DNA from 2 places in the Anaerobacillus sp. 1_MG-2023 genome. Region 2 is predicted to be linked to the other one. Evidence: riboswitches for the same ligand, from Rfam matches in the RefSeq annotation. Region 2 holds a riboswitch; the other holds the start of a gene.
The links. A riboswitch is a leader RNA that binds a small molecule or an ion and turns the genes downstream of it on or off. The one in region 2 is predicted to bind thiamine pyrophosphate.

Region 1: it holds a riboswitch for thiamine pyrophosphate, as region 2 does, so the genes downstream of both, tenA (thiaminase II) here and thiE (thiamine phosphate synthase) in region 2, are expected to answer to the same signal.

Annotation. Positions count from the first base shown of each region.
Region 1 is NZ_JAUORD010000011.1:29,526-45,912, forward strand. It holds gene Q4550_RS16820 (P-II family nitrogen regulator) at 1-240, opposite strand, end outside; gene Q4550_RS16825 (alpha-glycosidase) at 484-2,217, opposite strand; gene Q4550_RS16830 (extracellular solute-binding protein) at 2,514-3,797, shown strand; gene Q4550_RS16835 (carbohydrate ABC transporter permease) at 3,893-5,176, shown strand; gene Q4550_RS16840 (sugar ABC transporter permease) at 5,178-6,020, shown strand; gene Q4550_RS16845 (LacI family DNA-binding transcriptional regulator) at 6,249-7,289, shown strand; gene Q4550_RS16850 (BclA C-terminal domain-containing protein) at 7,457-7,996, shown strand; gene Q4550_RS25190 (DUF11 domain-containing protein) at 8,150-8,902, opposite strand; partial or broken gene Q4550_RS25200 (hypothetical protein) at 8,990-9,568, opposite strand; gene Q4550_RS16860 (SDR family oxidoreductase) at 9,731-10,600, opposite strand; gene Q4550_RS16865 (histidine kinase N-terminal domain-containing protein) at 10,746-11,909, shown strand; TPP riboswitch at 11,949-12,051, shown strand; gene tenA (thiaminase II) at 12,188-12,880, shown strand; gene Q4550_RS16875 (ECF transporter S component) at 12,877-13,455, shown strand; gene Q4550_RS16880 (ABC transporter ATP-binding protein) at 13,467-14,918, shown strand; gene Q4550_RS16885 (energy-coupling factor transporter transmembrane component T family protein) at 14,896-15,690, shown strand; gene Q4550_RS16890 (DUF3941 domain-containing protein) at 15,732-15,863, opposite strand; gene Q4550_RS16895 (DegV family protein) at 15,941-16,387, opposite strand, start outside.
Region 2 is NZ_JAUORD010000002.1:131,238-147,624, forward strand. It holds gene Q4550_RS04425 (M14 family metallopeptidase) at 36-1,223, shown strand; TPP riboswitch at 1,279-1,395, shown strand; gene thiE (thiamine phosphate synthase) at 1,608-2,243, shown strand; gene thiS (sulfur carrier protein ThiS) at 2,240-2,437, shown strand; gene Q4550_RS04440 (thiazole synthase) at 2,442-3,206, shown strand; gene thiO (glycine oxidase ThiO) at 3,223-4,314, shown strand; gene thiD (bifunctional hydroxymethylpyrimidine kinase/phosphomethylpyrimidine kinase) at 4,331-5,143, shown strand; gene Q4550_RS04455 (ABC transporter ATP-binding protein) at 5,298-5,993, shown strand; gene Q4550_RS04460 (ABC transporter permease) at 5,997-6,770, shown strand; gene Q4550_RS04465 (MTH1187 family thiamine-binding protein) at 6,770-7,075, shown strand; gene Q4550_RS04470 (DUF2759 domain-containing protein) at 7,190-7,375, opposite strand; gene Q4550_RS04475 (hypothetical protein) at 7,523-8,002, opposite strand; gene Q4550_RS04480 (MBL fold metallo-hydrolase) at 8,076-8,717, shown strand; gene Q4550_RS04485 (SAM-dependent methyltransferase) at 8,742-9,815, shown strand; gene Q4550_RS04490 (DUF2626 domain-containing protein) at 9,838-10,083, opposite strand; gene Q4550_RS04495 (Spx/MgsR family RNA polymerase-binding regulatory protein) at 10,332-10,715, shown strand; tRNA gene Q4550_RS04500 (tRNA-Gln) at 10,721-10,795, opposite strand; gene Q4550_RS04505 (hypothetical protein) at 11,145-11,339, shown strand; gene Q4550_RS04510 (YbjQ family protein) at 11,320-11,634, shown strand; gene Q4550_RS04515 (alpha/beta fold hydrolase) at 11,672-12,520, shown strand; gene comGA (competence type IV pilus ATPase ComGA) at 12,681-13,763, shown strand; gene comGB (competence type IV pilus assembly protein ComGB) at 13,738-14,766, shown strand; gene comGC (competence type IV pilus major pilin ComGC) at 14,781-15,110, shown strand; gene comGD (competence type IV pilus minor pilin ComGD) at 15,110-15,562, shown strand; gene Q4550_RS04540 (ComGF family competence protein) at 15,865-16,284, shown strand; gene comGG (competence type IV pilus minor pilin ComGG) at 16,235-16,387, shown strand, end outside.

The DNA.
Region 1 (16,387 bases), on a different contig from region 2:
TATATCGCGAATATGCTTGACAACATGATCAAGCAGGTCATCATCAAAAACGAGCTCTACTTTAATTTTTGCCTGAAGTGAGACTTCAAAATGACTTCCTCTGAAGACACCAGTTTGTTTTTTTTGTAATCCACATCCAGCTACTTCAGATACTGTCATGCCAGTGATACCTTCATTTCTTAATCGATCTCTTAGGTCCTGAAATGCCTCAGGGCGAATAATGGCTTCTACTTTTTTCATGTAAGACCCTCCATGTCAGTTTTTCTAACATTGCCTTTTTTCTATATCCTAATATTATGCGGTGAAAACAAGAAATTCAAGGTTATTTTTTGAAAATTTAAAATAGTGTGTTACATAATCTAACCTTAATAAATGTAAGTAATCAAAATATTCCAAGTGGGGTAAGTGTGGTTGCGCTTTCAGTTGATTTCGAATTCTGAGGCATAAAAAGAAGCTCCTGGGTGATGACCAGGAGCTTGTTGCTTATGAAATGTCTAAAATAGTGAAGCCAAATGGTTCAAGATGAAGAAGGCTAGAGTCGTGCTGACTCCCTAAAAGAGTTTTTGCGTTCAAATAGTTGAGTGAGAGATCAGTAGTTATAGTCTTTTCTGAGTTGTTTAATAGAAAGAGGAGCGTTTCATTATTCGTTTGCCTCTTATATTGAATAAGCGTTTCATCTGTATACACCACTTCGAAAGTTCCATCGTTCCGAAATGCAGGGTGTTGATTGCGTAGGGCGATCAGTTCTTTTAAAAACTGAAATAGTTCAGTGTCCTGGTCTTTTTCATCCCAAATCATACATTCTCGACAACCAGGATCAGCGCCACCTTTCATCCCAATTTCGTCACCATAATAAATACAAGGTGTTCCTGGGAAAGAGAATTGGAGGATATACATAAGCTTCACGACCTCCTTTTTCCCGTTTGCTAGTGTGAGGAGTCGCGGTGTATCGTGACTTCCTAATAAATTAAAGGCAACCTCATTCACATTTGCAGGATAAGAGTGAAGGAGTGCGGATAGTCGGTTCCCCATTGTTTCGGCAGAGATTTTTCCATTTGCATAATGATCAAGTAGGGCAGCAGTTAAAGGATAGTTCATTACAGCATCAAACTGATCGCCCTGTAACCACGGCATCGAGTCGTGCCAGATTTCACCAAGAATATAAAGCTCAGGCTTAACTCGCTTTACCTCTCTTCTAAATTCACGCCAGAAGCGGTGATCAATTTCATTTGCAACATCAAGTCGCCACCCGTCAATATCAAATTCTTCTACCCAGTAGCGACCAACTTGTAGTAGGTACTCTCTCACTTCTGGGTTCTCAGTATTAAGCTTAGGCATTGTCGCTTCAAAGGCGAAAGTATCATAGGAGGGAAGAGGTTTTGTTTCAATTGGATAAGATCGAACGTGAAACCAGTCTCGATAGCGTGATGCTTCTCCGTTTTTTAATAAGTCCTGAAAAGGTTCGAAGTAATATCCGCTATGATTGAAAACAGCATCAAGCATAACTTTAATGCCTCTTTCATGACAGGCTTTGACGAGCTCTTTAAATGTTTCTTTATCGCCAAATTGTGGGTCAATCTCCATGTAATCGATTGTATCGTACTTATGGTTTGAGGCCGCTTTAAAAATAGGTGTGAAGTAAATGCCGCGAATTCCAAGGTCTGTTAAGTGATCAAGATGATTTATTACCCCCTGAAAGTCTCCCCCGAAAAAGTTGTTACGCTCCGGAGGGTATTCACCCCATGGAAGCGTATCTTTTGGATTTAAGGAAGCATCCCCGTTAGCAAATCGTTCGGGAAAGATTTGATACCATACTGTGTCCTTCACCCATTCAGGAGCTGTAAAGATATCAGCTTCATTTAGGAAAGGGAAACTATAATAGTCGTTTGTATCTGATGGCTGTTCCGTATAGAATCCTTTTTCAGTATGATAATATGCTTCATTTTTATCTTCTAGATAGAAGCCATATCTCAATCTACGATAAGGAGGTTGGATCGCTACACTCCAATAATCGAATAGAGAGTCTGAGCCAGTTACTTTCATTGTTTTAGAAGTGAACTGCCATGCGTTGTCTTTCCAATCATACGGATCTCCATAAATAAGGGAAGTGGATGTCACATCATCTTTCTTTGTTCGGATCATCAGGTGTAGCGTTTTCTTATCATATGCGTAAGCATAGTTGTTCTTTGGGCGGTGATAAATGGCTTCTTTAAACATAACTAGATACCTCCATGTGCAATCGCTTGCATTTTGATAATAGGAAACTCTTTTCAAGAACTAATCGAAATGGAATGTTGCTTCTATATAAATGTAGAAGATCAAAGTAGGTTAGTCAAATGTAAAAAACAAGGTGAATTTACTGTTTCGAAAAAATTTTGAAAAAACTTTGTGCAAACGGTTGCGAAAATTTTATAGCCATGTATAATAAGTTATAGAAAGACAGTGCAATCGTTTTCATTAAGTTATATGAAAGCGCTTGTACTCCTATCGTAAAATTAAGAGGGGGTTAACACATGAAACGCTTTTTCGCTTTGTTTCTTACACTAGTTCTTGCAATCGGCGTTCTTGCAGCATGCGGACCGCAAAACAATGAAAACGCTTCTAGTAACAACGGGGGCAGTGATTCTGAGGGAGAAGATGCAAATAAACCTGAGAAGCTAGTTGTTTGGGAAGATACAGATAAAGGGATTGCACTTGAACCGGCTATTGCTAGTTTCGAGGAAGAGTACGGAATTAAAGTTGAATTTAAAGAACTAGGTATGGCTGACGAAATTAGAGAGCAAATTCGTCTTGATGGTCCAGCAGGTACTGGTCCTGACGTTATTACACTTCCGCACGATCAAATTGGACAAGCTGCAGTTGAGGGACTCATTTCCCCAATCGAAGTTGAACAGTCTGTGATTGATACATTTACAGAATCTTCTATTCAAGCTGAAAACTTTGACGGTAATCTGTATGGACTACCAAAAGCAACAGAAACACCTGTATTCATTTACAACAAAGATCTCATGGACAAAGCTCCGGAATCAATGGATGAAGTCTATGATTTCGCAAAAGACTTCACGAAGGACAAGCAGTATGGCTTCCTTGCGCTATGGGATAACTTCTATTTTGCGAACGCTGTGCTTTCAGGATATGGCGGCTATGTGTTTGATCGCACTGATGAGGGATTAAACCCAGATGACATCGGTCTTAATAATGATGGTGCTATTGAAGGAACGGAATACATTCAGAAATGGTATCAGGAAGATCTTTTCCCTAAAGGCCTAATTGGTGAAAACGGTGGATCTACAATGGATGGTCTGTTTAATGAAGGGAAAGCAGCTTCCGTTATGAACGGACCATGGTCTTTCCAGGGTTATAAAGATGCTGGAATTGACATTGGTGTTGCGCCGATGCCTACACTTCCAAACGGAGAGAATTTCAAAACGTTTATCGGTGTTAAAGGCTGGCACGTAAGTAATTTCTCTGAGAACAAAGAATGGGCTACGAAGCTTGTTGAATGGTTAACAAATGAGGAAAATGCAAAGATTCGTTACGAAAAAACAGCAGAAATTCCTCCTGTTAAATCACTAATTGAAGATCCAGTTATTGCTGATAATGAAGGTGCAAGTGCCGTAGCACTTCAATCTCAATATGGCGTTCCAATGCCTAACATTCCAGAAATGGCTGAAGTATGGGAGCCAGCAGCGTCTGCTCTACAATTAGTAGCAACAGATAAGCAAGAACCAAAAGCGGCCCTTGATGAGGCTACAAAAACAATTAAGTCTCAAATCGAGCAGAATCACAGCAACTAAAGTTTTGAAAATTTAAAGCGGTACTCCGGAAACGGGGTACTGCTTCTCACTTTAAAGCTAGAAAAGTGGGGAGAAGAAAGGGGATTGCCATCACGATGGAGGCAACTGAGCGTCAAACAAAGCATCGAAAATCAGCACTTGCTTTATCACTAATACCTGGATTCGGTCAGTTTTATAACAAGCAGATCCTCAAAGGACTTATGTTCTTCATCTTAACGGTTTCATTTGCCGTTGCTTTTGCTGACTTAATCAACATTGGATTATGGGGGATCGTTACCCTGGGGGAAAAGCTACCACGAGATCACTCCATCTTCTTGTTAACACAGGGAATTATCGCTGTCCTTGTTATCCTGATTGGATTGGTTATTTATTTCTTAAACCTAAGGGATGCATATTTGAATGGAAGAAATCGTGATCTAGGCATTCCCTTAAATTCTGTTCGAGAGCAATACCGTAATGTTTCTGAACAAGGATTTCCTTACTTAATGCTATCACCTGGATTTTTCTTATTAATTTTTGTTGTTATTTTTCCGATATTGTTTGTTATTTTACTTTCGTTTACAAACTACGATCTTTACCATTCTCCACCAGCTAATTTAGTAGACTGGATTGGGATTCAAAACTATATTGACATATTTAAGCTAGACATCTGGCGCGATACTTTCATCGATGTTTTCTCATGGACAATCGTATGGACATTTGTTGCGACAACAGGACAAATAGCGATTGGTATTTTTCTAGCCGTTTTGATGAACCAGAAAGACCTTAAATTTAAAGGCATCTTTAGAACAATCTTTATCTTGCCTTGGGCCGTACCAGCTTTCGTATCAATCCTTGTGTTTGCGGGGATGTTTAATGAGACGTTTGGTGCGATAAATAACGACATCTTAGCAGCGTTCGGTATCGATGCGATACCATGGCTTACAGAGCCATTTTGGACTAAAGTTGCTTTAATTCTTATACAGTTCTGGCTTGGATTCCCGTTTATTTTCGCTATGGTAACGGGTGTGCTTCAATCGATTCCAGATGAATTATATGAAGCTGCAACAGTAGATGGTGCGAATATCTGGCAGAAGTTTAGAGGAATCACGCTTCCAATGGTTCTTTTTGCAATCGCGCCAATTTTAATCACACAATATACATTTAACTTTAATAACTTTAACGTTATTTACCTGTTTAACGGTGGTGGTCCTGCCGTATCTGGTCAAACAGCAGGCTCTACTGACATTTTGATTTCGTGGATCTATAAGCTTACGTTTACGTCTGCACAATATGGCAAAGCTGCTGCTATTACCATGATTCTATCCGCCATTGTTATTGGTGTAGCACTGTGGCAGTTTAGAAGAACGAAATCATTCCAAGAAGAGGATATGATGTAATATGAGTCCAAAAATGCAGAATACCTTACGTTTAACACTGTCCTATATTGCCATCGCTATAGCTTGTGTCATCATCTTGTATCCAGTTCTGTGGATTGTAGGGTCTTCCTTTAATCCTGGTGACAGTCTATCTGGATCATCCATTATCCCGAAGGATGCAACATTGGAGCATTACAAATCGTTATTTAATACCGCTGAAAGTGATTATTTACTTTGGTATTGGAACACATTGAAGATTTGTATCATCACAATGATTCTAGCCGTAGCGATGATCTCCTGTATGGCGTATGCCTTCTCACGCTATCGTTTCGTCGGTCGTAAAAATGGATTAATGACTTTCTTAATTCTTCAAATGATCCCGAACTTTGCAGCACTTATTGCGATCTATGTATTAGCTTATACAACGGGTTTGTTAGATACGCACTTTGCGCTGATTCTTGTTTATACAGGTGGTTTACTACCAATGAATACCTGGCTTGCTAAAGGATACTTTGATACAATTCCAAAAGAGCTTGATGAATCAGCTCGAATCGATGGAGCAGGTCATTTCCGTATCTTCTGGCAAATCATATTGCCACTTGCGAAACCGATTCTTGCTGTTGTAGCATTATTTAGTTTCATTACACCGTTTACGGACTTTATTCTTGCTCAAGTTATTCTTCGTAGTGAAGATAAATATACGCTGGCGGTAGGTCTTTACAAAATGATTTCTGATCAGTTTGGTAATGAGTTTACAACGTTCGCCGCAGGATCAGTATTGATTGCGATTCCAATATCAATTTTATTCCTATCGCTCCAACGTTACTTTATATCTGGCCTTACTGCTGGAGGAACGAAAGGATAGATCAAGACGTGAGAAAGAAGAGAGAGAGGAAAGCTACTCTTGCAGCTTCTTTCTCTTTTTTTATCCTAACCTTTTGTTTAGAGACCTTTAATAGGCACGATTGTTTCTCTATAGTAGATGTCATTTTCAATAGAAATCGTTTACAATGAATCATTAGATAGTTAAGATAGACCAATTACTTATCATATGAAACGAACAAGCGAAAGCTTTGTATAGGAGGAAATCCCAATGGCAGTAACGATTAAAGATGTAGCGAAGCTTGCCAATGTTGCGCCATCGACGGTATCACGTGTGATCGCAAATAATCCACGAATTAGTGAGCAAACGAAACGTCGTGTCAGAGAGGCGATGGAAGAGCTTGGCTACCACCCTAACTATAATGCAAGAAGTCTAGCGAACCGGAGTACACAAACGATTGGCCTTGTTATGCCGAGTTCAGCAGATAAAGTATTACAGAATCCATTCTTTCCGGAGGTTCTTCGGGGCATTAGTACGAAGGCTCATGAAAAAGATTATACTTTGTATATGTCTACTGGGGCAACAGAAGAAGAAATGTTAGAAGGCGTAATGGGGATGGTTCACGGGCGCAGAGTGGACGGTATTGTAATGCTTTATTCAAGAATCGATGATAAAATCATGACGTTTCTACAGGAACAAAATTTTCCGTTTACCGTTATTGGGAAGCCACTAGTAAATCCAGATTCAATCACTCATGTCGATAATGATAATTTTAACGCGGCAAAAGATGTAACCGAGCATTTTATTGGCAAAGGTCATGAACGAATCGCATTTGTAGGAGGGAATTTAGATCTAGTCGTAACCGTGGAGCGGTTACACGGTTATGAAAAAGCCCTACAGGAAGCGGAAATCCCACTCCAGGACGATTATGTTGTTCATGTCGAGTTTCTAAAAGAAGGCGGACAGGAAGCGGTAATGGAATTATTTTCGTTAGAAAATCCTCCAACCGCGCTAGTTGTTGCAGATGATCTCATGGCCCTAGGTATCATGAGCAAGCTTGATGAGATTGGTCTTTCTGTTCCTGAAGATGTTTCTATTATTAGTTTTAATAATGTGATGCTCGCTGAATATGCGAGTCCGCCGCTTACTTCAGTTGATATTAATATTTTTCAACTAGGTTATCAGGCTGTGAACTGTTTACTAGAGAAAATTAGTGATCCTGAATCAGGAAACAAACGTGTTTGTGTACCACACCAAGTTGTGGAGCGCTGGACCGTTAGGACAATCAACCAGAATGAGAGTATGAAATAGCCACGAAGGTGGCTATTTATTTTGGGGATTTTTTGAGAAGGGTGTTAAAGGATTGAATTTAAGTAATGAAAAAATAAAACTTTGAACAAGCAGTCACTTGCCGTTCCAACTTACATTACTCCAACGTTTACTATTAGTAAGTGAATTTATTTAAGTGGGGTGAGAATATGGGATGTTCAGGATGTGGTGGAAGTTATGCAGGAGGTGCATTTCCTAGACAAGGAGCACAGGGAATTCCAGGGCCTCCAGGTCCAGAAGGTCCAGAAGGTCCAGAAGGCCCAGTAGGACCAGAGGGACCGTCAGTGACTTCAACGTCCGGATTTGCCGCTAATACTTCGAATGCTAATATAAATACCGATATTTTAGGGACGGATTTAACTTTGCCGGATTCACAAAGTTTGCCACTAACGATAACTGTCGATGGCACTAATACTTTCTTTACAGTCCAAGAAGATGGAAGATATCGTCTTTCGTATCATATTAATCCAGAAGCTGCTTCTATCATAAATTCTAGAATAGTCGTAAATGGAGTGGAGTTACCACAAACTGTTATTTCTCCGACGGTAGCATCGACTAAATTTAGCGCAGAAGCCATAGTTTCTTTATTAGCTGGAGATGTTATTTCACTGCAACTATTTGGAGTGGCTACCTTAATTATACTAGATTCTGGCGTAGGGGCTTCACTAACAATTATGAGAGTAGAATAATCGACTATATTTAATAAGAAACATGCTAGATCATATTGTTTTGGCTCAATGCAATTGGTCAACACAGATCATAAATCAGCCCAAGGGCGGTCAATAGCTAATAGAAAAAGGATCGCGTGATTAGCACGCGATCCTTTTTAATATAGGATTAAATTAACATACAGTAGATATTGCCTGGTTACTAGTAGCGATTTTACCACAGCTGAACTCGACTTCGGCTACATTAAGAACAAAACAGTTACATCGTTTCACAACAATCTGGAAGAAAATTGTAACGGTATCACCGACATCAATATCATCGAGGTCAATACCATATTGGGGATTACTACCTGGATATTGCACACCATCAATATACAAACTGTTCTCAATAAATTGGGTGCAAGCTGGAAGGTAATCAGTAAAGATTACGTTAATAGCGGGAACAACGCCGTTGTTTGTAATGGTGATCGTATACGAAAGCACGTCAAGATAGGTGGAAAATGGCTTATCAACGGTTTTCACGATATCTAAAATGGCATCCCCCTCGTCAATTTGAACGCCTAGTGCATTAGGCATATAAGCATCACCTGAAGATGTGAAGCGGAAAACAGCCGTTGATTGGTTGTTCGGTAATAGGCCAGCCCCACTGACGTTTGTAATATCCCATCCCTGTCTTCCGGCAACAATATTCGTTAATGTAAAAGGATCCTGGTTCCGAGTGCCAAATGTTCCGCTTGTGTCAAGATTTCCTGTGTCATCATTAATTTGAGAGCCGAAAAAGTTCCCAACTGGATTATTAGGTCCTGAGAGAAGGGTTAATGTACCTGCATCAGGCCCAAAAAGAGCTTGATCTCCTCCTATATTCGCGTCACCTTCTTGAGCTGAGATGAGTAAACGGGCATCTACCGTACCTGAAGGAGGAGTCATAAAACCTGAAATGGGAATATCAATAATAGGATTCAAAGGGTTAATAACGATACCATCTGCCCCAACAAATAAATTTAAAGATCGATTTGGTAATGTACTATTCGCATAAACAACAGCAAGCGTCCATCCTGCATGGTTCGTATCAGCTGTGGAAGCTTGTAGAGGATCAAGCAGTCCTGGTACGCCACCAGTGGTGTATGTACCAGCACCAGCTGCTTGAACAATTGATGTAACATCATTGGAACGCATGTAAAATCCTCTCGTGTTTGGTCCAAAAGTAAATGTAGGTTCATTACTAGTTGTTGGATCGGGACTAATTGTGAAGTCAGTCCCATTTGGATCAGTGAAGGTAACAGAATTATTAATTTCAGATGTAATATCTTCGTTTACTGAAAGGTAATTTCCTCCCCAGATTAATTCAGCATATAAAATAGTGCTTCCTGCTGGTATTACGAGATTAGCCTCTGAGTTATTTAAGGTATAATCAAGAGTGGTTCCTGGTGGAAAAGTTGGCACTTGAAGTGTTGTATCAGTTGTAATAAATGCTCCGATACTACCTTGTGTTCCTGCTTCATTAGCGTTAAGTAACTGACTTAAACCTAACGTATTTCCTGTAAATGTCATGGCTCCACACGTTCGGGTGGAGTATCGATTGATAAGAACCATAATGACAACCCCTATTGAACATACGTGTTCAAATATAGTCTAAAATTATTTTCTCTATACTATATGAATGCAGTAAAAAGACGTATAAACTCTTGTCCAATTGAATCTTAAAAATCATTTTTTATAGAGTAACTAATATAAAAAAACCTCCCAAAGGAGGTTTTAAGATGTTAAAAACTGTCCGCCATTAATGTGAATGGTTTGACCGGTCATATAAGAAGATCCGTCCGAACCAAGAAGAACGTAAGCTGCAGCCAATTCTTCTGGCTGACCCGGTCTCCCCATAGGTGTATTCGTACCAAAGTTTTTCACTTTTTCTGCTGAGAAGGTGGAAGGGATAAGCGGTGTCCAAATAGGACCAGGTGCAACGCTGTTGACACGAATTCCTTTTCCAACGAGCGACTTTGCGAGACTCCTTGTGAACGTAGTGATTGCGCCTTTTGTACTAGAGTAATCGATCAGCTGGTCATTGCCTTCATAGGCGGTTACGGAGGAAGTGTTAATGATTGCACTTCCATTTTTTAGATGGGGAAGAGCGGCTTTCGTCAGATGAAACATGGAAAAAACGTTGGTGCGGAATGTTTTTTCGAGCTGTTCAGCACTAATTTCTTCTATTCCCTGTTGGGGGTGCTGTTCTGCTGCATTATTAATTAAAATATCGAGCTGTCCGAAATGATCAATCACCTGTTTAATCAAATCGTAAGCAAAGCTTTCACTTCCAATGTCTCCCGGCAACAATAAACATTCGCTTCCGACTTCTTCGATTTTTTGCTTCGTAAGTTGCGCATCTTCATGTTCGTCAAGATAAACAATGGCGATTTTTGCTCCTTCTTTTGCATAAGCAATCGCAACGGCTTCACCTATCCCACTATCTCCTCCAGTAATGAGGACGACTTTATTCGTTAATTTTCCTGATCCTTTATAATCTGGGTCTTCCATTAAGGGCTTTGGATTCATTTCTTGCTGAGATCCTGGTTGATGATTTTGATGTTGTGCTGGTTGTCCATCCGTTTGTCTAAAATCTGGTCGCATGGGATAGCTCCTTTCAAATCATATATATGTAAGGAGTTTCCAATAGAGAGAATTTCTAAACCTAAAGTCTGAGAATATAATGATGACATTTCCATTACATGATAAAATGAAACAAACCTATAATGTAGTTTGTGAGGCGAGAGGTATGAATTTTGATTTAAGCGAATCTGAATTTGAAGAACGATTTGCGTCGTTTTTGGAACAAAGTCAGCCCGAAATTGTAGAAAAGTGGCTGCTTGGCGCAAAAATTTCTCAAGAGGATCCTTATTATGAAGAAATCATTAAGAATGGGAAACGAACGGTTGAACTTATCTCTCGTTATATTCGTCTTCAGGATGAAAGCTGGATTATGACATTAACTAAGAAAATTGCCAATGAGCGAATTGAAGCAAATGTTAATATCGGAGAGTTTATTGCGAATATTAATTTTGGGAGATCAGTGGTGATCTCTGTCTTAAACGAATCATCATTTGATAGAGATGAACTTTCGAAAGGTATTCAAATCATTAATAATTACTTTAACGCCTATTCGTATCATTCAGTGACGGAATACACGAAGGTGAAGGATAATATCATTCATGATAAAAACAAATTTATACAAGAAATGCATAGTGATCGTTTAACCATTCTTGGTCAGCTAGGTGCGAGCTTTGCTCATGAGTTTCGCAATCCTCTTACCTCCATTAAAGGATTTTTAAAATTATTAGAAGATGATAGTGATGCTAATAATTTAATCGAGAAACATTATTTCGAAATCCTTAATAGCGAAATGAAAAGTCTAGAAGAGAAGGTAAGTCAATTTCTTTTCTTATCAAAAATGCGTGGGAGCGATGATCGCCCTCTTTCATTAAATTTAAGTGGATTATTAAGATATACTATTGAAATTCTTTATCCAAGACTACTAGAATCAAAGATAGAAGTGGAAACAGCAATTCATCCAGACATTCCACTGTTCGGTGTAGAAGAACAAATCAAACAAGTCATTCTTAATATTATGATTAACTCGATTGAAGAGTTAAATGAAAATAAAATCGATCATCGAAAAATTGAGATGAGCGCAAAAGAAAACCATGGACGAATCACGATTGAAATTTCCAATAACGGACGGCAAATTTCATCGCATCTTGTTGAAAGTATCTTTCAACCGTTCATTAGTACAAAAAAACTAGGGACGGGTCTTGGATTGTCTGTTTGCAAGCAAATTATTGAAAAGCACGAAGGTGTGATTTCAGTGCGATCAAATCCAGAAAAAACAACTTTTGTTATCGAACTTCCAGTAATGGTTGACAAAGGTGTGAAAGAAGAGTAGCTTAATAGTTATCAAACTATCAATCAAAAAAGCTTTTTATATATCCACTAGGGGAGTCATTTATATGACTGAGACAGGATGTCCTGGACCCTTTGAACCTGATCTGGTTAGCGCCAGCGGAGGAAAGTGGAGACGGATGCCACCGCAGCCGCTCCATTTTTGGAGCGGCTTTTGAACGTTGTAAAATAACGTTGAGTCGCTTCAGAAATGACGGAACAACGGCATTCAAGCTCCTTTCCTCTTTATCAGTTGGATGAAAAGCGGAGAGGAGTTTTTTTATGTCGTTTACTGAACAGTTAAGAGAGGAAGCAGCACCAATTTTTGAAGGAATCTTTAACCATCCATTTGTAAGAGGAATTGCGGAGGGAAAGTTAGAGAAGGAACAGCTTGTTCACTATGTAAAGCAGGACTTTGAATATTTGAATACATTTGTTCGAATCTATGGCATTGCGCTATCGAAATGTGAAAACAGAGAAGAGATGGCGCTTTTCACTGAACAAATATCATTTGTACTCCATAGTGAGGTTCATCCTCATAATAATTTGTGTCAAGCTGCAGGCGTCACTTATGAAGAACTGCAAGGCTATTCCCTCGCCCCGACGGCACACCATTATACGAGGCATATGCTTGACGCTGCTCATTCAGGTACGCTCGGAGAAATCGTTGCAGCGCTTCTGCCATGTCCATGGACATACCTTGAGATTGGTCAGCGTTTAATGGAAGAGGTTAATCCTAAAGAAGATCATCCTTTTTATGATTGGATTACGTTTTACGGAGAGAAGTCAATGGAACCAGTGACGGATCAACTAAGAAAAATCCTCGATCAGTGGGCTGAGACGGCACCTGAAAGAGAATTGAAGCGAATCAGGGACTATTTCATTCTTAGCTGTCAGTTGGAATATGGTTTCTGGGAAATGGCTTATCAAGTAGAAGAGTGGCCAATCTCCCTCCAAAAAGGTGAGCGGGTATGAAACGACTAAAGCTTTCGGACATTTTGATTACGATCGTGATTGCCCTTGTTTTTGGGATTATTTATAAATTGTGGGGACCGGTCTATAACGTCTTTAAACCATTTGGCCTTCATATTGGTGATGTGATTTACGGAATGTGGTTTATTGCGGGAACTGTGGCAGTGCTTCTTCTTCGTAAGCCTGGTGTGGCACTACTTGCAGAAACAGCTGCAGCTTCTGGTGAATTTCTTGTTGGTTCAGAATATGGATTATCTGTTCTTCTATATGGAATTGTTCAAGGATTAGGAACGGAATTAATGTTTGCCTTATTTGGCTATAAACGATACACCGCATTTGTTGCGGCGCTTGGAGGGATTGCTGCTGCGGTAGGCTCCATTGTCATGGATGCTGCCTATGGATATGTGATGGACCTTGCTCTATGGAATTTACTACTTCTCATTGGTGCTAGGTTAATAGGTGGTTTTCTACTAGCTGGGCTACTTGCTTATTTCCTTGTAGAAGCTCTAGAGAAAACAGGTGTTACTAGCTTGGTTAGACCAGCAAGTGATGAAGATTATAAGGCGTTAGATCAGTAAGGAGTGGTTATATGAAAGTGGGTGTATCAAACCTTCGTGTAAAATATGCGGGAGCGGAAACGCTGTTATTTAATAAATTATCTCTTGAGATTGCAGAAGGGGAAAAGGTCTTATTTCTTGGTCCGAGCGGTTGTGGTAAATCCACTCTTCTGCAAATATTATCTGGGTTAATACCAAATGCCGTTCCAGTGCCTATGAAGGTAGATGCCAAAAGCATTCCAAAATCTTCAGGCGTCGTATTTCAAGATCCTGATTCTCAGTTTTGTATGCCATATGTGGATGAAGAGATGGCATTCGTACTGGAAAATCGTGCTGTCCCGCAACCTGAAATGGAAGGGTTAATTCGTCATTATCTTGAGAAGGTAGGTCTTTCCTTTAAGGATCCGCATATTGAGATTAATTCACTTTCACAAGGAATGAAACAGCGACTAGCCATTGCATCCATGCTTGCACTTGAGCCAGACGTGATTTTTTTGGATGAACCGACCGCATTACTTGATCCTGCAGGTACTTCTGACGTATGGAAAACAATTAAGCAAATTAATGCTACACAAACAATGATTATCGTGGAGCATAAGATTAATGAAGTGATTGATTTTGTTGATCGCATCGTCCTTTTCGATGCAGAGGGAAGGATTATCGCAGATGCCGACCCAAACAGTATCTTCTCCTTTTATAAACATAAGATGAAAGAATATGGGATTTGGTATCCGGGCGTATGGGAAGAACATACAAGTGAAAAAAATCTTCCTGCATCGTATGTTAAAGGGGAAGAAATTCTTGAGATTAAACAGTTAAAAGGGTATCGTGGCAAAATCCCAAAAATTGAAGTGCATAATGGATCAGCTCATGAAGGAGAATGGATTGTGGTTACCGGAAAGAATGGAGCAGGTAAAAGCTCCTTTCTTTTAAGTTTAATGAATGTGATGAAAACGTCCGGGAAAAAGAGAGTAAAGAATCAGGAATTAAAATCGATCAAAGATTCCCGTGAGCAGCTAGCTTTTGTTTTTCAAAATCCAGAATTTCAATTTGTGACGAATTCTGTCTATGATGAACTTGCTTATTCCCTTGAAATGATAGGAGATGTGGAAGTAGATCAAAAAGTAGCCCAGTGGCTTCAAGCATATGATCTTAAGCAAGTGCGAACTCTTCATCCGTACCAGCTTTCTACGGGGCAAAAAAGAAGGTTAAGCGTAGGAACGGCCATGTTTGGTTCTCAACCGATTCTCTTGTTAGACGAACCAACATTTGGTCAGGATGCAAGTAATACGTTTAAGTTGCTAGCTTTATTTGAACAATTAAGGTCAAAGGGAATGCTCATTATCATGGTGACGCATGATGAGGAGATTGTTCAAAATTATGGGACGAGAGAGTGGGTCATTGAAGAGGGTAAGCTAACCGCTGATCGAGAACTTCTGAGAAGGGAAGAGAGGGAACATCATGCAGTGGACTCTACAATATAAAGAAACATGGCTTCATCGTTTAAATCCTGCTTTCAAATTGGTGTTCATTTTAGCATTATTTATCCTTCTTCTATTCGTTCACAATCCAAATTTGATTAGCAATGTAACAGTGGTTCCATTAATTCTCGTCTTGTTCGCCACAGGACATCAGAAAAAGATACTAGCGATCTTAATGATTCCATTTTTGTTATTATTTTTCTCAAGTGCTTCTAGTATGATGTTCTTTGGTCAAGGAACAACGACTTGGTGGAAGTGGGGAATCGTTCATATTACAGAAGAGAGCTTCTTTCGAGGTCTTCACATCGGGTTTCGAGCTTTAAATTTCGCCTTGCTCGGACTTCTATTCGCTTTGACAACGAGGCCAGTATTTCTCTTCTATTCCCTCGTTCAACAGCTTAAAGTACCGCCTCGGTATGCCTATAGCTTTATGGCTGCTGTTCGGATTCTTCCTGTTATGATGGAGGAATTCCAACAGCTAAGAGCTGCATTACTTATTAGAGGTATAAAAAAGAAAAAAGGGTTCGCTCGAATCATGCAGTCTGTGACGCTTTATGCGGTGCCATTGCTTTCTCAAAGTATTCGTAGAGCTCATCGCATTGCAGTTGCCATGGAAGCGAAGCAATTCAATAATAAGGAACGAACTTATTATTACAAACAGACCTTTTCGAGAGTAGACGTATATTTTATACTCTACATCACGCTAGGTTTTTCTCTTGCTTATTGGGGTGGTCTAACATTTCCTTACTTCGATATCACAGATGTTAGAAATTAAGAAACCGGCTGGTTAGCCGGTTTCTTTTCATTGCTTGATCTCTACAAGTGGTCAGTATCCTTAGAATACTGGTGTTTCCCGCCTTCACGGTTTTCTTCTTTCAACTTGTTTTTCAACATTCGTTTAGCATTATGATCAACTGCTTTTTTATTATTATCTTTTGTTGATGACACGTTATGTCCTCCCTTGCTAGGATTGCCATGCACAATAATAGAGTACGCGATTATACGACATCCTATGTAAAAGGAAGTTATTTATTTAAGAAAAACAATGCAAGTGTTCCTGGTCCTGAGTGAGAGCCAATCGTAGCGCCTACTTCATGAATGACAAAGTGCTCACTCCCATATGTGTCTTGAATCGCACTTTTTAATTTTTCAGCGCTTTCAAGGTCATCTCCATGTGATATGCCGATTAATTGAGACTGAAGATTAACACCGCGTTCTTGCATGATCTCAACCATACGCTTTGTGACTTTGTTTTTTCCACGAATTTTTTCAATCGGAACAAGTTTCCCGTCTTCAACGTGGAGCACCGGTTTGATTTTTAACATTCCACCAAAGAAGGCCGAAGCTTTGCTGACGCGACCGCCGCGCTGAAGGAACTCCAGGTCGTCTACTGTGAAAATGTGTTCCATGTGCGTTAAATACTTGCTGTTTAAGCTTTCTGATATTTGCTCAAATCCTTCACCTTTTTCAGC
Region 2 (16,387 bases):
TTGTAAGAAGGATATGAAATGTGGGAGGGTATGACATGAAAATTAGGGTGAAGAGTGGGGATAGCCTTTGGAAATATAGCCGAGTGTTTCAAATTCCACTTCGATTAATATTAGATAGTAATAATCTTGAGAATCCTGATCAACTTATAGTCGGAGAACAAATTCAGATCCCTGGGTTTGTCACGAAAAGTTATACCATTAAGCCAGGAGATACATTATGGAAAATAGCAGGATGGTACGGAACACCCCTAGATGGTGTTCTTTTGCTAAACGATTCGAATCCTTTTTCGTTACAACCAGGAGAAAAAGTGAATATACCGATTCGTGTAACGTGGTCACTCATTAACCCAAATCAAAATTACGATTATCAAACCCTTGTTAATGATATTCGAAAAATACTTGCTGTTTATCCATTTATTAAACGATCCATCATTGGCGAATCTGTCATGGAAAAGCCAATCCCAGAACTAGTAGTGGGAACAGGAAAGAAAAAAGTTCATATGAATGGAGCATTTCATGCTAATGAATGGTTAACCTCAACTCTCATTATGAAATTTGTAGATGATTATTCTCGTGAATTGACGAATAGTCAGAGATTGAGCGGTGTTTACCTCCCATCTCTATATGAAACGACTTCTCTCTCTCTTGTACCCATGGTAAACCCAGATGGAGTGGATCTTGTCATTAATGGATTACCTGAAGAAGAACCTTACCGCTCATTGGCGGATCAAATTAATAATGGAAGTGAACAATTTAACAGATGGAAGGCGAACATTAGGGGAGTTGATTTAAACAATCAGTATCCTGCTAAATGGGAAATAGAAGCTGAACGAAAACCAACAAAACCTTCTCCAAGAAATTACCCGGGAAAAGCACCGCTTACAGAGCCAGAAGCAATAGCGATCGCAGACCTGACGAGAAGAAAGAAATTTGATCGTGCGCTAGCATTTCATTCTCAAGGTGAAGTGATCTTTTGGGGTTTCGAAGGACTTGAACCTCCTGAGTCAGAAATCTTGGTGAGAGAATTTTCGCGACTGAGCGGTTATCGAGCAGTTCGCTATGTTGATAGTTTCGCTGGATACAAGGATTGGTTTATTCAAGACTTTAGAAGACCGGGTTTTACCGTAGAAATTGGAAAAGGGGAAAGTCCTTTGCCTACTTCTGATTTCAACACTATTTACCAAGATACATTAGGGATTTTCCTTTCTTCTCTGTATATGTAGGTTAGTGGCTTGTTTTTTAATCACTTCTTTGTCATAATAAACTTAATTTCATAATTCCAAAGACTAGGGGTGCCTTCATGTAAGGGAAGGCTGAGAAAAAGAAACCGTCATTTCTTTTACCCTTGAACCTGATCTGGTTGATACCAGCGTAGGGAAGTCGGTAGCAGTATTGATTACGTATTACTACCCCCATTCCTTACGCGGAATGGGGTTTTTTAGTGTGTTTTATGTTAATCGTTTTTAAGCGTTTACGGTGGTAGCTTATACTCTTGATTCTCGATTTTTAGCTCGAAGCGATTGGTTATCACAGAGCGTAATTGAGCCGAAAATCAACAAAGCTCGTTAACATAGGCTTAAGGTTAAAAGTATTAGAGGAGGTAAATAATGAAGGATTTTAAATTATACGTCATTACAGGGGAAGAATTCCACCCTGATCGAGACCTAGTTGAGGTAATGGAGCAAGCGATACAAGGTGGTACTGATATTATTCAATTGCGTGATAAGACGAATTCTAAAAAGGTTGTACTAGAAAAAGCTTTGAGATTAAAGGAGCTAACACAAAAATATGAAGTTCCTTTTATTGTGAATGATCACATTGATATTGCGCTAGCCGTTGATGCTGATGGCATTCATCTCGGTCAGGATGATTTACCTTTAGAGGTAGCAAGGAAGATTGTTGGACCTAATAAGATCATAGGTATCTCCACACATCGAATCGAAGAAGCGCGTGAAGCAGAGCAGCGTGGTGCTGATTACATTGGGGCTGGGCCAGTCTTTCCCACAAATAGCAAAAGCGATGTTGTTGATCCAGTAACAACTGACTATCTCAAAGAAGTTGCAGCAGAAATATCTATTCCGTTTGTAGCCATCGGCGGCATCAAATTGCATAATGTTTCGGACGTCCTCCATTCAGGTGCTTCTAGAGTATGTGTCATTAGTGAAGTAGTTGGTAGTGCCGATATTAAAGGCACGTGCGAAGCATTTATTAAATCCATTCAAAAAGAGGTGATTCCCAAGTGACATTACTAGTTAATGGAGAGCAGCATGATTTAGAAGTGGCAACATTAAAAGAAGTTGTTACTCATTTTGGCTTGCAAGAAGGGTTGGTTGTCACTGAAGTTAATGGAACAATTATTGATCGCTCGGAATGGATCGATACAGAAGTAAAAGAAGGAATGAAAATTGAACTTGTCCACTTTGTAGGAGGGGGTTGACCGAATGAATGATAAATTAACAATATCTGGTAAAGAACTTTCTTCCCGCTTGTTTCTTGGCACGGGAAGATATCCAAATCCATATGTTCAAAATAAAGCAATTGAAGCTTCTGAAGCAGAAGTTCTCACATTTGCTATTCGAAGAGTGAATCTTACTGCACCAAATGAAGATGCGATCTTACAGCACATCGAGAATCAATCATTTCACTATTTGCCCAATACTTCCGGTGCTACGACTGCTGAAGAAGCCATTCGCATCGCTCGTTTAGCAAAAGCATCTGGCTTAAGTGATTGGATAAAAATCGAAGTTAGTCGAGATGAAAAAATGCTAATCCCTGATCCGGTGGAAACCTTGAAAGCTACAGAGGTTCTTGCTAAAGAAGGTTTTGTTGTTTTACCGTATACTTCTGATGATCCAGCACTTTGCTATCGACTACAAGAAGCAGGTGCAGCGGCTGTCATGCCAGGGGGATCTCCTATTGGAACTGGTCTCGGCATCTTAAATCCATACAATATTGAACTAATTACAGAACAACTGAAGGTACCAGTCATAGTCGATGCGGGTCTTGGACATGCATCTGATGTAACACAAGCGATGGAGCTTGGGGCAGATGGAGTCCTCCTTAATACAGCCATAGCGAAAGCGAGAAACCCTGTCATGATGGCTGAGTCAGTTAAGTTGGCTATTAGAGCAGGAAGATTGTCTTACGTTGCAGGAAGAATTCCTAAAAAGAAGTACGCCACTGCAAGTAGTCCGGTACGAAATTAATAGAAGGAGGGCGATCATGGCTAACATTACGGTTGTAGGAGGCGGTGTGATTGGTCTCTCCATAGCATATGAATGCCGTACGAGGGGACATGAAACGACTGTAGTAGAAGCTCATAAGTGTGGGGGGCAAGCTTCAGGTGCAGCTGCAGGCATGCTTGCGCCTTATTCGGAAATTGAAGAAGATCCAGATGATTTTTTCAGGCTTTGCCAACATAGTTTAAAGCTTTTCCCGAAATGGCAGGAAGAAATTAAACAGAATTCAGAGGTTGATTTTGAATATTGCGAGAGCGGCAGTCTTTATTGTATCTATCATGAGGCTGATCGGCTGTCTCTTGAGACAAAGCAGGCCTGGCAACGTAAGTTTAACGTTGAATCTACAATATTAAATGCTGACGAAGTAAGAGTGAAAGAGCCAGGCCTTTCTCAAGATGTTGTTGCAGCATTATGGTGTCCAGAAGAGTCACATATTTATGCTCCTGGCTACGTCTCAGCACTTTTAGATGCTTGTCGCAAGTTAGGTGTTCGGGTGATAGAGAATGCGGGAGAGGCGACGTTTGAAGAGAATAACGTTGTGGTAAAAGGTCAACAAATCGAAAGCGATCGAGTTGTTCTTGCTGCAGGAGCATGGTCGATGTACTGGGAGGAAGCACTTGGTTTGACGTTGCCAATTTATCCAATACGAGGACAAATTTGCGCATATGAAGCCCCATCTCTCAATCACATTATTTTTACGAGTCAAGGCTATCTTGTAGCGAAAGCAAATGGATCAGTTGTTGCTGGTGCTTCGGAGGACATCGCTGGTTTTGATACAGCTGTTACGGAACATGGTGTAGGAAGACTTGAGAAATGGAGTAAGCAAGTGATGCCTGCCTTACAGCAGAAAAATCCATTTCATAAGTGGGCGGGGTTAAGACCTGCTACTCAAGATGGCTTTCCTATTATCGGAAAGCTAGATCATAAACCTAAGGTTATTTTAGCCACTGGTCATTATCGGAACGGAATCTTACTTAGTCCTGTTACAGCAAAGATTGTAGCTGATGAAATCGATGGAAGTGTTAGTGAATTAGGGCTCGGTCAATTTCGACCTGATCGTTTCCAGGTTATATAATGAAGGAGTGAGTTTTATGCGTAAAGCACTTACGATAGCTGGATCTGATAGTGGGGGAGGAGCTGGTATTCAGGCCGATTTAAAAACATTTCAAGAGCGGGAAGTGTTTGGGATGAGTGCCATAACGGCACTTACAGCGCAAAATACTCTAGGGGTTCACAATGTTTATCCCCAATCTATAGAAGCGGTTCAATCTCAGTTAGATGCTGTGCTATCGGATATTGGAACAGATGCTGTGAAAACTGGTATGCTTTTCTCTAGTGATATTATTTTGGGCGTTGCTGAGAAGATAAGAGAATACCAGGTGCCAAACCTTGTGATTGATCCTGTTATGATTGCGAAGGGAGGAGCATCACTCCTTCAAAAAGAGGCGATTCGTGCCATGAAGGAAGAACTCATTCCTCTTGGTACTATTATTACACCAAATATTCCTGAAGCTTCGGAGTTATTAGGTGGCGACTCAATTACTTCAGTTCGAGAAATGGAAGAAGCTGCAGCGGCATTACAACACTTTGGTGCAAAGGCTGTCCTTGTTAAAGGCGGACATATGGATGGAGAAACTTCGATAGATGTTTTGTATGCGAACCAACGTTTTTATCACTATGAGTCTAAACGTATTGATACAAAACATACTCATGGAACGGGATGTACCTTCTCTGCTTGCATAACTGCAGAGCTTGCGAAAGGACGAACAATACAAGAGGCGGTCTCAACTGCAAAAGAATTTATTACAGCAGCCATTGCGAATTCTCTTTCTATAGGTAATGGAATTGGACCTACGAACCACTCTGCTCATAGGCAAAAGCTAATAAGTGGAATGAAACAATAGCTCTGCACTGCGCAGAGTTTTTTATTTGGGGGGTGTCTTTTAGGATGAGAAGGTCGAAAATACATAAGCTATACACGAAATGCACTTTCTTATCATAGGTCATCAATGCATGATAGAATAATGGTGTTAATTTACAGTAAGGAAAGGTCGTCTCATGAATAAAATAATTGAAGTGAAAAATGTGAATAATGAACGTGTGTCAGATATTCATTTTGATATGCTAGAAGGATCATTAACAACGATCATCGGTCCTTCAGGCGCTGGAAAAAGTAGCTTATTGATGTTACTAAACCGATTAGAGGATCCTGATAGAGGTGAAATTCTCTTTAAAGGAAAGAAGCTAGATGAATTTCCAATCAGTCAGCTACGTCGAAATATTGGGATGGTCTTTCAACAGGCCCACTTATTTAATGGAACAATTGAAGATAATTTAAAGTTTGGACCGCTTCTAGAAAAGAAATGGAATGAAAAAATGGGCATTCAACTTTTAGAGAAAGTTCAATTGCCTCGTGATTTTTTAACAAAGGATGTGGAAAATTTATCTGGTGGTGAAGAGCAAAGAGTGGCATTTGCGAGAACGCTTGCTAATAATCCTGAGGTGTTGTTATTAGACGAGGTGACTAGTGCGCTTGATATGCGTACAGTTGATTGGATGGAAGAATTGTTACATACACTTGTGAATGAAGAAGGGAAGACAATTCTAATGATTACACATGATCTAAAGCAGGCGAAGAGGCTTGGTTCATACACTCTCTTTATGAATGAAGGGAAGATTGAAGAACAAGGAGAAACGAAAAAAATGTTTCAATCGCCTAAATCAGATGCTTTAAAGCATTTTTTGGAAGGATAACCGATGACTGAAATATCAAATCTATCTTTACTAACGATGATTCTCTTTGTCATGATCCCCGTGTCTCTTTCTTATTTATTTTCACTAGGAATTGGCAAATCCGCGATTTGGTCCTCCTTACGTGGGGTAGTTCAATTATTTTTTATAGGCTACATTCTTACTTTTTTGTTTTCAATGCCTGATTGGCAGGGAATAGGACTTTGGGTAGCGGTTATGCTGGTCATTGCTTCTCTACAAGCTGCCAAAAGAGGAAAGGGTATACCCTATGCCTTTTTGCTATCTCTTTGTTCTCTCATATTGATTGAAGTGTTTGTTCTCTCACTATGGATTATTTTTGATATCATTCCATTTAAATCAGAACAAGTCATTCCAATGAGTGGAATGATTATTGGTAATAGTATGGTTGCAACAGGTCTAGCATTTGAGAGAATGAAAAATGAGTTTCATGATAGCAAAGGGAAAATTCTTGCAGCGTTGTCACTTGGGGCAAATTCATCACAAGCTTCTCAAATGATCATAAGGAAAACAATTCGTGCGGCTATGATCCCTAACGTAGATGGATTAAAAACGATTGGTCTTGTACAATTGCCCGGTATGATGACAGGACTTATTCTAGGTGGCGCTTCGCCCATTGAAGCTATACGATATCAAATTGTAATATCGATAAGCATCTTCTCATCCGTTTCCATATGTGCGATGATTATATCGTTAGTTACATACCGCTTTTTCTATAATCGAAAGATGCAGTTATTAGAAGTCAAAGGAGGAAATAAATAATGGCAATTGTAGACGTGACGGTTATTCCGATTGGTACAGAAACTCCTAGTGTCAGCAAATATGTAGCTGAGGTACAGAAAATTCTTGAATCTTATTCAGATCGAGTTACTTATAGGTTAACACCAATGAGCACTCTAATTGAAGGGGAAATAGCAGATCTTCTCGAGGTGGTCCATGCCATACATGAAGCACCTTTTCAAGCGGGGATAGAGCGTGTCGCTACTAACCTTCGTATAGATGATCGTCGTGATAAAAAGGTTAAGATGGATGATAAACTTGATTCGGTAAACAGGCACTTAGAATAAGTGCCTGTCATCATTTAGTTGATTACTGGTTGTTTTGCTATACTGTGACAGGTTCATAAGCTTATTCTTTTCATTTTTCTTCAAAATAAAAAAACAGCCATTTAGGCTGTTTTTTTAGTGGCCTCCGCCGCCCCCAGATCCGAAAAGTATATCGATCATTGTGGCAACAGTAAAGGCGCCGAATACAAGCACTGTTAATCCTGCAAAGGCAAGGCCCATAAAGTTCTTTTCACGAAGAGAACGGAATACGCCCCATACGCAAAATAACGTAACGATTGCAAAAATAATTGCTAACCCCATTTGGAATACCTCCCTATCCATGCACTCTTTATCAGTATACCCGTAAAATAGCTGTTGCATGGTTAAATCATAAATTTTTCTAACTTGCGTGGTATGTACGATAAGTCCTTTCTTATTTTAACCGTTTTCTTTTCGTTTGTCGAGGTGTTATTCAACCAAAAATGTAAGTTCAATGTTATAAGCTCGAGCAATACCCTCCATTAGTTCAATGGACATATGATCAACAAAAAAGAGTTCACCCTCTTTGCATATTAAATGCTCTTCCATTTGAAGAATCGCCATTTCGATTTGCGACTGCTCTCCGTTCCTTATAGTGAAGCAGGAGATCATCTTTTTATAAAGAAAATACTCATTGTTTTGAGAAACAAAGCCATAATCTGAAAAAGAGGGAGTTATTTCTGTGTTTGGAGAAAGGTATAGAAGTGAGTAGAACTCTTGAAATATATTTTTTGAAATGTAGTATTTCTGAAGAGCAACAGCTTCTTCACGATCATTTAGAATAACGAGCTGTTTATCTCGATCAAACACTTTTGCAAGTTCGGCTGTCTTTTTCACTATCTGGGCCATGAAGCCAGGTAGTTTATTATTTGGGGGATTCATTTCTACGCCATACATGTTTTTCAACATAAACATCTCCTTTTGTACAACCTTTTGTATAGTGTAGAATAAGAAACATAATCTTTCAATGGAGGCGACAACAATGAAATGGAAACAAATGGCTGTTGGGCCGGTGCAAGCAAACGCAGGATTCTTATGGAATGAGAAAAATGAGGCTCTTATCATTGATCCGGGAGCTGAAGGTGGTCGAATCAAAAGGAAAGTGGAAAAGCTAGAACTTAAACCAATCGCTATTCTTTTAACTCATGCTCATTTCGATCATATTGGAGCGGTGGATCTGATAAGAGAAACGTATCAAATCCCAGTTTACTTACATATTTATGAGGAAAAATGGCTTTCAGATGCTTCTTTAAATGGCTCTAAGCTGTTTCCGGTAGTTGATAATATTGAAGGTAAGCCGGCTGATCATTTAATTGAAAGTGAAGGGGAAATGACAATTGGACCGTTTCAATTTGAGGTATTTGAAACGCCAGGACATTCACCTGGTAGCGTCTCATTTTATTTTAAAGACGTTAATTTAGTCTTTTCAGGTGATGCCCTTTTTGCAGGTAGCGTAGGAAGAACGGATCTTCCTGGTGGAAATCAAAAGCAGCTGCTGAACAGTATACATAACCGCCTTCTAGTATTACCAGAAGAAACGATTGTAGCCTCTGGTCATGGACCGTCTACGACTATAGAAGTGGAGATGGCAGAGAACCCGTTTCTAAATGGATTTTCTTTATAAATGACGTCTTTAAGGGATGAAATCATGAAGGAGATCGAGCGTAGTCATGGAGGCGCTATATCGTTCGAGAAATTTATGACACTGTCTCTTTATCATGAGCGGTATGGCTATTACCAGGTAAATCAACCAAAAACAGGTCGAAACGGTGATTTCTATACATCTACAAGTGTTCATGATGTTTTTTCTAGAATTATGGCTCGGGTTCTGATTGCGGATATTCACAAGCATAATCTTGCCCCTTTTATTGTTGATGCAGGATCTGGTGATGGGAACTTCATTGCCTCCTTTCTTGATGAAGTGAAACAAAAAGACCAGAAACTTTTTCATCAACTAACTTATTGTGTGATAGAAGCAAGTCAATACCATCGTCGTCTAATTGAAGAAAAGGTGCACGAGCTTAACGTGAGAATATATTCTTCACTTTCGGAAATAAAGAATGACGTACCTATATTAAACGGTATTCTTTTATCCAATGAACTGTTAGATGCTTTTCCTGTTAGGGTTGTAGAGAAATTTCAAAATCAATTGTACGAAGTATGTGTGGAAATCGATCATCGTGGTTCCTTTAGGGAGATCTACAAACCTTGTACAGATGCAAAGCTAATCAAATGGTTAAATCATCATGACGTTGTTCTTGCGGAAGATCAACGCTTTGAAGTACCGTTGATCATGAGCGATTGGCTTTATGAGACTGGTGAATGGATTTCCGAGGGGAAAGTTTATACAATTGACTACGGCTATACGAACGAGGAATGGCAACATCCTGCAAGGAAAAGAGGGAGTCTGCGCGGATACAGGAAACACCAATTAATGGAAGACGTTCTTCAGTATCCAGGGGAAATGGATTTAACCACCCATGTTTCTATTGATGCAATTGAAAAGATTGGAATAGAAAATGGCCTAGAATGGCTTGAGTGCTTGCCGCAGGGACAGTTTCTTTTGAAGCATGATCTATTAAGCTTTATTAAGCAAGTCAATCCAGATAAACCGTTTTCTAATGAACAAAAACAAAATCGAGCAATTAGATGGTTAGCGGAATCAAATCAGTTTCTTGTCATGATTCAACAAAAGCGCCAAAGAAAAAAAGACGATGCATAAGCATCGTCTTTTTTCGTTCGAATTAATGTCCGCCTGATCCAGGCGTCATCATGAACACTGACCAGTATGAAAAACCGACCATAAATAAAGTTAAGTATACACCAAAAATATACAGATAAGTACGTTCTGTTAAGTTTAAATAACTTAACGCTAAAAACATGCCGGCCTGGCCAAGGAACAGCAATCCCAATACTGGCATCTCACCAACAAAGCCCATTAGTGAGAAAATGCCGGTCCAGAAAGCTAAAACTCGGTACATTCTAGGCATAATAGTTCCTCCCTTGCTCGTTCATTACTCATACATATCGTATTATATATGAGGTTCTGTAGAAAAGTAAATGCTAGTCTCATGGCAAAATAATGACTTTCCTTATTTAACCTTGAAAAGGGTTCCAATTTATTATCCCAAATCGTTCACAAAAATACAAATCTTTTTCTTGTACAATATTTGTTTAAGTGTTGTATAATGTGGGTATTGTTAGTTATTAACGGAAAACGAAACGGGGAGGATTTAAATTGGAAGATAAATTGTTGTTTTACACTTATCCAAGTTGTACCTCATGCAGAAAAACGAAAGCCTGGTTAAAAGAAAATGGCGTTAATTTTGAGGAGCGTCATTTATTTAAAGACACACCTTCCATTGAAGAGCTAAAAGAAATTATCACTCTTTCTACTGACGGAATCGAAGAAATTCTAGCTAGAAGGAGTAGCTCTTTTAAAAAGCTAAATGTTGAAATTGACGATTTAACCATAACAGAGATGTTAGAGCTCATGCATAACGAACCTAAACTTCTTAGAAGACCTATCGTAACAAATGGAAAAAAACTGATTGTGGGCTATAACAAATCAGGACTTCAGAACTTAAAACAGCGAAAGAAAAAACTCGCGGTGGTTTCATAAGAAATTGGCTGGGCTAGCTGGATTCGAACCAGCGCATGACGGAATCAAAATCCGTTGCCTTACCGCTTGGCTATAGCCCAATCATGTATTTCTCTGATAGTATGATCAGAGAATCAGTAACTTATACTCACATTGAAGGTGCGAATTGTAATGGTCTCTTTTTTCTGAGTTAGCACGTTAAATAATAAGTAATGTATGTTTTAGGAATGTCCTACTGCTTATTTGAATAAGATAGCATCATAATCCATGTCACAGCGATATGCGGAAAACTTCTGCGTATCGCTTTTTTTGTAGTTTTTTAAAGATTGTATATATAATTAGTGAAAATATGTTCACTAATAAAAGCGAAATTTTCAGAGAAAATGAAGTAAAGTAGTTCCTAATAAGGTATTCTTTAAGGAGTAATTGAAGAATGGAGGGGAGAGCATAATGAAGATATTCCTCATAACTAGCTCCTCTGTATTTCAGTTCCTTATTGTAGTAATGTTCTTTATCCAGAAAGTTTGGGTGCCGTTCGTTGCGTTGGCATATGTTCTTTCCCTTTTATTATTAATTCTTGTACTAATAAAAGAACGAAGATCGATGGAGAGAGGAGAAAAAAGTGATGATGATCGTAACTACTGATGAGATAGCAACGAAAGAGATCAAGGAAGTTATTGGGTATGTTCGTGGGAGCACAGTTCAATCCAAACACGTAGGGAAAGACATACTAGCAAGTCTTCGAACAATAGTAGGTGGAGAAATAACAGAATATACAGAAATGATGACGGAAGCACGGCAAAGAGCTATCGCAAGAATGGTCAAAGACGCTGAAGGAAAGGGAGCAAATGCAATTGTCGGTTTTCGCCTTCAGTCTTCAGCTGTAATGTCAAGCGCATCAGAAATTATAGCTTATGGAACAGCGGTTATTATAGGATGACGGGATACACGCAACCTAAGTAAAGGGAGTGGTCTATATGTGGAAACAAACGCTTATTAATACAAAGCGAGGGACTTTTGAAGTTTTTATCAAAGGGAACGGTCCTCCATTATGTGTGACGCACCTGTACTCTCAATTTAATGAAAGCGGAGACTATTTTGCAGATACGTTTACGAATAGTCATAAAGTCTACTTAGTTAATTTAAAGGATGCGGGTCATTCAGATTCTGTAAACGCACCTTATGAGTATTTTATGTTGGAGACTGTATTTGATCTTGAAAGTGTGAGATCAGCTCTTGGAGTTAAACAGTGGACATTCGCTGGTCATTCTACGGGAGGGATGCTTGGTTGTGTATATGGAATTCATGCATCCCGTTCGCTTATAGCCATAATAATAGTAGGAGCTGCAGCTAGAGAATATGGTTCTTCGTCGTCAGCATGTATATATAACTCTGCGCATGAGAATTATCACATCATGCAGCATTACATAGAAAAACTAAAAGACTCGAGACTTGGTGATGATGAGCGGGAAAGGATCACCAGAGACAGAACCAAGCTGTCTCTTTATTTGCCAGAAAAATATCAAGACTATTTTTCAAAACGAATAAATAAAAAGATGGCAACAAATCGGATGAACTTTTTTGCCCGCGAAATCATCCAATTTGATGTAACGAAACAACTTAATATAATATCTGCCCCAACTTTAATAGCGTGTGGGAAGCATGACGTCCAGTGTCCCTTATCATTTTCGGAAGAAATAGCGTATGAAATTCCAAATTCCCAACTGGCTATTTTTGATCAAAGCAATCATTATCCTTTTCTTGAAGAAAAAGCATTATTTGAAATAAGGGTTCATGATTTTCTCAATGATGCGTCATTTAGATAATGTATATTGAGTATAAATCCCAAATCATTATTGAGCGCCAGTCAAAAAGAAATTTCTTTATTTAAGAAGGAATTGCCATTTGCCTGGCGAATCCTTCTCTTTACGATTTAAAAATCGTGACTGGTTTTGCTGTCAATTTATATGAAAGGAAGGTGTGTTTTTGCTGAACATTGAAGAAAAAGGAAAGGATATTATTAAGCAAGCGGTGGAAGTAGGGGCCTCAGATGTACACTTTCATCCGAAGGAAAAAGGAGCGTTGATTCAGTTTCGTGTTGATAATAGACTTTATGATGCGCTTTGGCTTCCTATGATGGTAGCAGAAAAGCTATTGTCTCATTTTAAATTCCTCAGTGGTATGGATATTGGAGAGAAGCGTCGCCCACAAAATGGGGCCATGGATATGGTTCTATATCCAAGAAAACTCCACTTAAGACTCTCAACGATTCCCACCCCTTATCACGAAAGTCTTGTCGTTCGTATCCTTCCGCAAGATGAAACCCACTCCTTTAAAGAACTCTTTCTTTTCCCCTCAACTGCAACTAGACTTCTCCAAATCGTAAGTTGTAACAGTGGCTTATTTATGATTACAGGACCAACAGGTTCTGGAAAAACTACAACGATGTATTCCCTCCTTCAAACTCTCAGCGTTAAGCGGCATAGGCGAGTTCTTACAATTGAAGATCCCATCGAAAAGCGCAATCCTGATTTTATTCAAATGGAAGTCAATGAGAAAGCTGGACTATCTTATTATGAAGGGTTCAAAGCTGGGCTCAGGCATGATCCGGATATTCTTGTCGTTGGGGAAATAAGAGATGAACAAACTGCCCAACTCGCTATTCGAGCTAGCATGACGGGGCATCTTGTGGTTTCAACGCTACACACCGGAAGTACGCTAGAGTGCATTCCGAGATTACTTGAGTTTGGTATTCCTCTTCATAATATTACTCAAACGTTAAGAGGAGTCGCCACTCAACGACTTGTTCCCCTAAAGTGTCCCTATTGTCAAGTATGCTCTCTGGAGTGTCTAAAGCGAAGAACACGAAGAAAACTTGCTGTCGTTGAAATCCTCGCGGGTATTCACCTTCAAAAAGCCCTCGATCATCCAGAACTTTTATCGATTCCTGGTCAATCCACCATTAAAGATTACATTCTTCGAGCCTATGCCCTAGGTTATATTCAAAAAGAGACTGTCGAGAAGGAGTTGGGATTATTTAATCGTGAAACGATTCAAATGGAAGCTTGACCGTAAAGCAGATTTTCTTTGTCGTATAGGGAAAATGCTTGAGGAAGGATACTCACTTGCCAAATGTTTGGAGGTATACGCCTTATATCAAAACGATCATATTCGATCAAATATTGAAATGATTATTATCAGACTTAAGGGTGGTGATTCCTTTCACGATGTTTTAGCAGATTTTCAGTTTCCAGCAGATATCTTATCCTATTTATATATGTCTGAGCAGCGAGATTTTGCAACCGGTATTTCGGCATCCGGTCAGTTGATGAAAACGCGAAGTGAATGGCAAAAACGACTTAGAAGTACGCTTGCTTACCCCATCTTCTTATTTTGGATGACAGCGATCATGCTGTTTGTCGTAGGAAAGTATTTACTTCCTCAATTTAATACGCTCTATCACTCCCTTGATGTTCCACTCCCTTTTATTTCAAGATTTTTTATGACGCTCGTGAGATTTACTCCGGCTATTTTTGTCGGTTTAATTTTACTTTCTATTGTTCTTTACCTATCCAATTTGATAAAAAACAAGAAAAGTTCAGCTGTACACAGAATGCTTCTCTACAGTAAAATTCCGTTCGTGCATTTTTTTATTCCTCTTTATCTGACACATCATACCTCTCTTCACCTGGGGCTCCTACTTCAAAGCGGTCTTTCAATTGCAGAAGCTTTCTCGTTATTAACTAAACAATCTCACTTTGTGTTTTTTCAAGAAGAAGCCGAACGTGTTTCACGATCATTAATGAGGGGTGAAAAATTAGAGGATTTATTTGATCAGACACGTTTGTATGTTCCTGAATTCAAAGAAATTTTAATGCATGGCCAGGCAAGTGGGAATTTAGGAAGAGAGCTAATCTTATATGGGGAGGTGATCGGTGAACGGTTTGAGGAGTTGGTAAAAAAAGGATTCATGATTTTGCAACCAGTTAGTTTTGTCGGTGTTGGTCTTGTCGTTATGTTGATGTTTATGTCTATTCTTTTACCGATGTTTTATTATTTGCAAAATATTTAAAGGGGAGATTGTAAATGAAAATAAGGAAATGGTTAGGTCTTATTAAAGATGAGAAAGGGTTTACGCTAATTGAAATGATGATTGTTATTATGATCATTTCAATATTGCTTTTAATTGCGGTACCAGGATTAACTAAAAACAATGAGGTTGTTGAGGCGAAAAGCTGCGAGGCCACGATAAAAGTTGCCCAAACACAGGTAGCGGCGTATAAAGCGAATTTTGGATCCTATCCAACTTCAATCAATGATCTTGTTTCAGAAGAATACCTAGACATGGATGAAGTAACTTGTCCTGGAGGTGAAGAGTTAACCGTCGCCGATGGGAAGGTAAAGCTAGCTAACTAATGTTTTTTCGTGTGCAATTCAGAAATTCTTTTGGCTACACCATGCTAGAAATGATGATTGTTCTCTCCGTTTTATCAATTCTTCTATGTCTGATCTTTCTACACATATCCCCTACGCAAAATGCTTCTTCCACACGACATTTTCTTGGCGACATCCAATCAGATCTAAGGTATACCCAGGAGCTTGCATATGTAAATAAATCCTCGTATCGATTTTCCATTTCACCTAGTAAAGGGTCGTATAGTATACAGGGCACCGCATCTACGGTAGTGAAGTCGAATGAAATTCCAGAACATATTACGATTGATGAAGGAACAATGGGGTATCAAATTGTGTTTGGGGGGAATGGAAACGTTCAAAAAGCAGGAACACTTTATATAAAGGCTGGCAAGGAGGAGTATAAACTTGTGGTGCAGGTGGGAGCTGGTCGTTTCTATATTAAAAAGTTGTAAAGGCTATTCTTTGCTTGATGCATTAACTGGTCTCTCTATCTTAACGATCTTATCTTCAAGTATATTACCGATTTATTCCCATCTTTATGAAGAGCGAGAGGTGATACATGTGCGAAAAACTGCAGTGATATTGCTTGATCAATACTGGAGGGGAATGGTCTTGGAGGGGAGAATTCTACCTGCAAGCGAAACCGTTAAAGGCTCCAAATTTTCCTTTTTAGTAATGGCTGATAAAGTGTGTGTTTCTTTTGATAGCGGAGTAAAAACTGAATCAATGATATGTAAAAGCTTACCGCAAGATAATGAATGAAAAAGGGATTACATTACTAGAATTGATGTTAACTGTGACCATTCTCATTGCGATTGTATGTGTGCTTCCTTTGATAATGAACGCTTCTTTACAAGAAGTGAATGCAGATTTTCAGCATGAGGAAGCACAATTATTCTTTCATTTGTTTTCTAAAGAAGTTCGAGAATCTTCTCGAATTCAGATCCATAATGGTGGAATTGAGATGTTGTCGAAGAACGGAACAACTATACGATACGAACGCTACGGATCGTCCATTCGGCGTAGAGTAAACAATGCTGGGCATGAAATTGTATTACAGAACATTCGCGAGTTATTTCTTGAAGTAACTGATGGAAGAGTGATTGTTGAGGTGGAACTTGCTGATGGACAGAAAGAAAAGCGCGCTATATTTCAAATGTCTTATAAACCTTAATGAAAAAGGTTATATGACGGCTATGATGATGATGATTAGTACGCTGCTTCTTGGGTTTGTTTTTCATTTATGGAATGTGACACAAAATGAGCGAGTTTTTCTT